2 regions of the Janthinobacterium longum genome follow, and region 1 is predicted to be linked to the other one. Evidence: riboswitches for the same ligand, from Rfam matches in the RefSeq annotation. Region 1 holds a riboswitch; the other holds the start of a gene.
The links. Region 1 has a riboswitch for thiamine pyrophosphate ahead of ACQ4WM_RS03780 (TonB-dependent siderophore receptor). Riboswitches for the same ligand answer to the same signal wherever they lie in the genome.

Region 1 (3,409 bases):
GGCCTGCTTGCCCGCCAGGCGCAGCGCATAGGCAGCGCCCAGGTTGGCCACATGATACGAGGGCACAAAGGTGTTGTTGTTGAATTCAAATGCCTTTTTGCCCGAGTATTCCCAACTGCCGTTGACCGACAGGCCCGCCACTTGCGGCACGCGGTAGTCGAGGTTGATGGCGCTCTTGAGGGCCGGCACGTTCGGCACACGCTTGCCGTCCAGCGATGCTACACCGGTGCCTGACTGCTGGCTGTTCAGGGCGGTGACCGATACGCCGATGTTCAGGTCGGCGCTGGCCTTGCCTTGCGCAGACAGTTCCAGGCCGCGGTGCTGGGCCTGGCCGGCGCGCACGAAAAAGCTGTCGGCATTCTGGAATTCCAGGCCCTTGCGGATCTGGAACAGGCTGGCAGCGACCATCAGCTCGGGCGTGATATCGGCTTTCACGCCGAACTCGATCTGTTTCGAGCGGCTCGGCGACAGTTCTTGGTTGGCATTGGCCGCATTGATACCGGCCGTGCCGCCATGCTCCATGCCCTGCGAATACGCGCCATACACGGCCACGTTGTCGAGCGGGTTGTAGACCAGCGCCAGGTTGGGCAGCAGGAACGCATGTTTGGCGCGCACTTCGGCCACGCTCGGGTCGGCATTGAGCACATATTGAAAACCATCGACATCGATATGGCGCAGGCCCGCATGCAGCTTCCAGTTGGCGGACAAGCTCACAATATCCTGCACGAAAACCGAGTTTTCCTTGTCGTTGCGCGTTTCGCGCACAGGGCCTTGCACGCCGTTCGAGATGGGCACGATCACGGGCTGATAGATATTGCTGGTGCCGGCGTAGTCGTACACATAGCGCCCGGCGCGGTCCTTGCGGTGGAAGGTGGCCACGCCCGCCGTGAATTCATGGTGCAGGGCGCCGGTGGCGAATTTGCCCTGGATCATGGCTTGCGCGCTCAAGGGTTTCTTGGTTTCGCCCAGGCTGCGGTAGTCGTACACATCGTAGTCGCCATTGCTGCAGAAGCCCGGAAACAGTTCCTGCGCGCCGCAGCCATACGGAAACGCCGTGTAGTCGTCGCGCTTGAACGAGTGCTGGTTGGCGCTGAGGGTAGCGTGCCAGTTGTCGTCGAACGCGTACTGGAAGCGCAGGCCGAGATTGCTGGTGATGGTGTCGACCGGGCGCGTCCACGGTTGCAGGTTGAGCAGCGTGTCGGCGCTGACACCGGTCGGCAGGGTGGTGTTGCCCAGCAGTTGAAAACCTGGCGCCGTGATCTGCGATTTGTCCTGGTAATCGGCGTCGAGCTGCAGCAGCGCCTGCGGCGAGATCTGCCAGTCGAACGCGCCCGAGATGAACTTGCGGTTGCCATCGGCGCCCTTGACGTACGAGCGCAGGCGCTCCGCCGCCACATTGATGCGGTAGCCGAAACGCGGGTCGTCCAGGCGGCCGCCCAGGTCCAGCGCGCCATACACGGTGCCGCGTTCTCGCGCCTCGACCGTAACCGTACGCAGTGGCGTATTGGTGGGGCGCTTGACGATAAAGTCGATCACGCCGCCCGGCGCGGCCATGCCGGCCTGCAAGCCTGCCAGGCCTTTCAATACTTCGATGCGTTCCTTGTTTTCCAGAGGAATTTGCGTATCGCCGGGAATCGCGATGCCGTCCTTGCGGTAGCTGGAATTGTTGTCGAGCTTGAAGCCGCGGATCGAGAACTGTTCGGCATAGCCAACCGCGTTGTAGGCGTCATTGATGCTGGCGTCCAGACGCACGGCGTCGCTGGTATTGCGGATCTGCAGGTCCTGCATGGTTTGTTGCGAAATGACGGTGACGGCGGCTGGCGTCTGCAGCAGCGGCGCGTCACTGAAGCCGCCCACCGAGGCGCGCTGGGCGGCTGGCACCTTGCTGGCGGTAACGATGACTTCGGCCATGCTGGAAGGTGTATCGACAGCGTCAGCAGCAAAGACGGGCGCAGCAAAAGCCTGTGCGATGGCCAGGGTCAACAGGGAGACAGACAAATTCGGTGTAGGCATGATTGCTCGTGGTGGCATGTTCGGCTGGCGCCAACGCAGGAGCTATCAAAGGAGGGAGGTACTTTGCGCTTTCCTTCGCTGGCATTATCCAGATCAGGTACGAAGGGTATCTCTCACCCGGATGACTGCTCCAGGACCCCTAGCGAATTGATAGCTTAACATGAACCGCCGCCCGCTGTCTGCCAGGCTGGCGCTTTTACAACAGTCTACAGACTCAGTTCCAGCACCTTGCGGCTGACGGCCAGGGTCACTTCGCCCTGTTCGCCGAGCGCGGTCATGCCATGCGCTTCCAGTGCGGCAATCACGGCGTCGACGCTGTCATGACCGAGGCCATAGTCGGCCAGGCGCGTCTTGACACCCATATGGCGGAAGAAATATTCGGTGCGCGCAATCGCCGTTTCGATGCGGCCGTCCTCGTCGCCACCATCCAGGCCCCACACGCGGGCCGCGTATTGCAGCAGCTTGGTGCGCTTGGCCTGCTTGCGCACGCGCAGCATGCTGGGCAGGATCACGGCCAGGGTTTGCGCATGGTCGAGTTCATATAGTGCCGTCAGTTCGTGGCCGATCGCGTGGGTCGACCAGTCCTGCGGCACGCCCACGCCGATCAGGCCGTTCAACGCCAGCGTGGCGCACCACATCACGTTGGCGCGCACGTCATAGTCGTCCGGGTGCGACAGCGCCTTGGGGCCTTCCTCGATCAGGGTCAGCAAGATGCCTTCGGCGAAGCGGTCCTGTACCGAAGCGTTGACGGAGGCGGTCAGGTACTGTTCCATCACGTGGGCAAAGGCGTCGACGACGCCATTGCCGACCTGGCGCAGCGGCAGGGTAAACGTTTTGGTCGGGTCGAGCACGGAAAATTTCGGATACACCTTGCGGCTCATGAACGAGCGCTTTTCCTGCGTTGCCTTGCGCGTGATGACGGCCGAGCCGTTCATTTCGGAACCGGTGGCGGGCAGGGTCAATACGGTGCCGAAGGGCAGGGCGGCGTCGATGATCTTGCCGCCTTTTTCCAGGATGTCCCACGCCTCGCCTTCGCGCAGGGCGGCCGCCGCGATGAACTTGGTGCCGTCGACCACCGAGCCGCCGCCCACGCCGAGCAGGAAATCGATGCCTTCGCTTTTTACCAGGGCGACGGCCTGCATCAGGGTTTCATAGCTGGGGTTCGGTTCAATGCCGGAAAATTCGAGTACCGTGTGGCCGGCCAGTGCGGCGCGCACTTCATCGTAGACGCCGTTCTGCTTGATGCTGCCGCCGCCATAGGTCATCAGCACTGTGGCCTGTGGCGGTATCAGCTTGCCGATGGCGGCGATCTGGCCCTGGCCGAACAGGATCTGGGTGGGATTGTAGAAGTCGAAATTGATCATGGCTCTCCTGATGCTGATGAGGTTCGAGGCCT
Region 2 (3,409 bases), on a different contig from region 1:
TACAGTTCGGCGCCGTTTTTGATGAACTCGATCGCCTTGACTGCCATGCCCTGCCTGACGGCACTCTCTTCCGGGATGCCGATGCCGGCCGCGTATTCGCGCACTTCCTGGGTGATCTTCATCGAGCAGAAATGCGGGCCGCACATCGAACAGAAATGCGCCACCTTGGCCGAATCCTTAGGCAAGGTTTCATCGTGGAATTCGCGCGCCTTGTCCGGGTCCAGGCCGATATTGAATTGGTCGTCCCAGCGGAATTCGAAACGCGCCTTGGACAGGGCGTTGTCGCGGATCTGCGCGCCCGGATGACCCTTGGCCAGGTCGGCCGCATGCGCGGCAATTTTATAGGTGATGATGCCGTCTTTTACGTCCGCCTTGTTGGGCAGACCCAGGTGCTCCTTCGGCGTCACGTAGCACAGCATGGCCGTGCCATACCAGCCGATCATGGCCGCACCGATGCCCGAGGTGATATGGTCGTAGCCGGGCGCGATATCGGTGGTCAAAGGTCCCAGCGTATAGAACGGCGCTTCGCCGCACTGCTCCAGCTGCAGGTCCATGTTTTCCTTGATCAGTTGCATCGGCACATGGCCGGGGCCTTCGATCATTACCTGCACATCGTGCTTCCAGGCGATCTGCGTCAGTTCGCCAAGAGTTTTGAGTTCGCCCAGTTGCGCCTCGTCGTTGGCGTCATAAATGGAACCGGGGCGCAAGCCGTCGCCGAGCGAGAACGACACGTCATATGCCTTCATGATCTCGCAGATCTCTTCGAAATGGGTGTACAGGAACGATTCCTGGTGATGCGCCAGGCACCACTTGGCCATGATCGAGCCGCCGCGCGAGACGATACCGGTCAGCCGTTTGGCCGTCAGCGGCACATAGCGCAGCAGCACGCCGGCGTGGATGGTGAAGTAGTCAACGCCCTGCTCGGCCTGCTCGATCAGGGTGTCGCGGAAGATTTCCCAAGTTAAATCCTCGGCCTTGCCGTTGACTTTCTCCAGCGCCTGGTAGATCGGCACGGTACCGATCGGCACCGGGCTGTTGCGGATAATCCATTCGCGCGTTTCATGGATATGCTTGCCGGTCGACAGATCCATCACATTGTCGCCGCCCCAGCGGATGGCCCAGGTCATCTTTTCCACTTCCTCGCCGATCGACGAGGTCACGGCCGAGTTGCCGATATTGGCGTTGATTTTCACCAGGAAATTGCGGCCGATAATCATCGGTTCGACTTCCGGATGGTTGATATTGGCGGGGATAATGGCGCGGCCACGGGCGATTTCCTCGCGCACGAATTCGGCCGTGATCTCGGCAGGAATGCTGGCGCCGAACGACTGTCCCGGATGCTGGCGTCCCATCATTTCTGCCATGCGCTCGCCCATGGGGCCGGATGCCTTCAGCTCTTCCAGGTATTGCTGGCGGCGCATGTTTTCGCGGATGGCAACGAATTCCATTTCCGGCGTGATGATGCCTTGCCGCGCGTAATGCATCTGCGTGACGTTCTTGCCGGCCAGTGCGCGGCGCGGCTTGCGGTGCAAGTTGAAGCGCAGCTCGGCCAGTTTCGGGTCGGCAAGGCGGGCGATGCCGTAGTCCGAGCTCGGGCCGGGCAGCTCTTCGGTGTCGGCGCGTTCCAGTATCCATGGCAGGCGCGGCGTATCGAGGCCCGAGCGGATATCGATGGCGACGTCCGGGTCGGTGTACGGGCCGGACGTGTCGTAGACGTAGATGGGCGGATTTTTTTCGCCGCCGAACGACGCCTCCGTGTCGGACTGGCTGATGGCGCGCATCGGCACGCGGATGTCAGGCCGGCTGCCCTGCACATAAATCTTGCGTGAATTGGGCAGCGGCGCGATCGCGGCCTGGTCGACCGTGGCGGTGGCGGAAAGAAATGTCGGATTGGCGTTCATTTTGGCTCCTTGGCTAGCTTGTGATAAGCCTGGAGCCAGCTAAGGAGATTCGGCTGCGCGCACGCGGAAAATGCGAGGTGCGTTCATCCTAAAGCTTCCCTTCGCTGGCATTATCCAGATCAGGTTCGGAGGGTATTTCTCACCCGCATCTCACCGTGTTGCCACGGCGAGGCAGGACCCCTAGCGTTTGCCGCCTTGCGGCAGCGGAGCAATTATACGCGTTTCAGGCCGCGCGGCCAGCTGTGTTCAGTTATTTCTTCTTGCCCCAGCGCCACTGCGGCGGCTCGCCCTTCCACCAGCAGATGCCAACCAGCAAGACGAAGACGACCATTTCGTAGGCGATATAGGCGGCCAGCAGCTGATTTGGAGGAAACAGCACCACGCCGCAAGCGAGCAGCGCCAGCGCGCCGATGAACACTGCCCAGCCCTGCCAGACGATGGGCAAGCCCCAGCCGTAACCGTAGGTCTTGGCGGGGAACCAGTAGGAAGGCGATTTGTCGGTCATGATTTCTCTCGGACGATGCGAACAGCCGCCAGTATAAATCAGCTTTTTTGCTGGCGCGCCGTAATATCGAGCCCGATCCCGCGATAGCCGACAAACCGGCTGCCATGGTCGAACATCGGTTCGCCGCTGACCTGCAGGTATTGCGTGCTGCCGTCCGCATTCTGGCGGCTGTAGATAAAATCGAGGAACGGTTCGCGGGCAGCGATTTTTTCGTCGAGCAGGGCACGTTCGGTGGCGTTCCAGCGCTGCGGTTCATCTTCGCTGCCGATGCCCAACATTTCGGCCACGGGGCCGGAAAAGCGCGTCAGGTTGCCATCGGCGTCCTGTTCCCAGTACCAGTCCGACGACAGTTCGGTAAAGCGCTGGAAGCGCGCTTCGCTCTCGCGCAGTTCCGCCGTGCGTTCCTGCACCGCTTGTTCGAGCGACTTGTTGTAGTCGGCCAGCTTCTGGTACAGCAAGCGCACTTCCAGCATATTGTGGATGCGGGTTTTGACTTCCACCAGGTCAAACGGCTTGGCGACGAAATCCTTGGCGCCGGCCTGCAGCGCGCGCAGCTTGTGGCCGGGCTGGGCGGTGATCACCAGTACCGGCAGGTAGCTGCCCGCTTCGATATCGCGCAAGCCTTCCATCACTTCGAAGCCATCCATTTCCGGCATCTGCAAGTCGAGCAGGATCAGGTCGTAGCGGTGCTGCTGGTGCAGCGCGCGCACCGCCTGCGGGTCCATGGTGGAGGTAATGCGGGTATAGCCCGCGTTGCGCAGCACCTGCTCCAGCAGCATCACATTGGCTTCCTGGTCGTCGACGATCAGTATGCTGGCGTTCAATATCTCGGTGGCTTGTAACATGGCGGTAGTCCTGGTAGTTTTGTTTAGCGTACTGCGGTGTAGTCATCGGCCAGGCCATGCCTGGCCGCATGGTGCAGCGCCACGTCGAGCGCATCCATGAATTCGACAACCTTGATCGGTTTGGTCAGATAGCGGAAAAAGCCCGCCTCCAGCCCTTT

Region 2: it holds a riboswitch for thiamine pyrophosphate, as region 1 does, so the genes downstream of both, thiC (phosphomethylpyrimidine synthase ThiC) here and ACQ4WM_RS03780 (TonB-dependent siderophore receptor) in region 1, are expected to answer to the same signal.

What each region holds. Positions count from the first base shown of each region.
Region 1 covers NZ_JBNYXQ010000001.1:824,437-827,845, reverse strand. The annotation lists gene ACQ4WM_RS03780 (TonB-dependent siderophore receptor) at 1-2,013, opposite strand, end outside; TPP riboswitch at 2,067-2,164, opposite strand; gene ACQ4WM_RS03775 (iron-containing alcohol dehydrogenase) at 2,220-3,377, opposite strand.
Region 2 covers NZ_JBNYXQ010000007.1:100,427-103,835, reverse strand. The annotation lists gene thiC (phosphomethylpyrimidine synthase ThiC) at 1-1,901, opposite strand, end outside; TPP riboswitch at 1,981-2,093, opposite strand; gene ACQ4WM_RS17950 (hypothetical protein) at 2,152-2,406, opposite strand; gene ACQ4WM_RS17945 (response regulator) at 2,445-3,251, opposite strand; gene ACQ4WM_RS17940 (hybrid sensor histidine kinase/response regulator) at 3,275-3,409, opposite strand, start outside.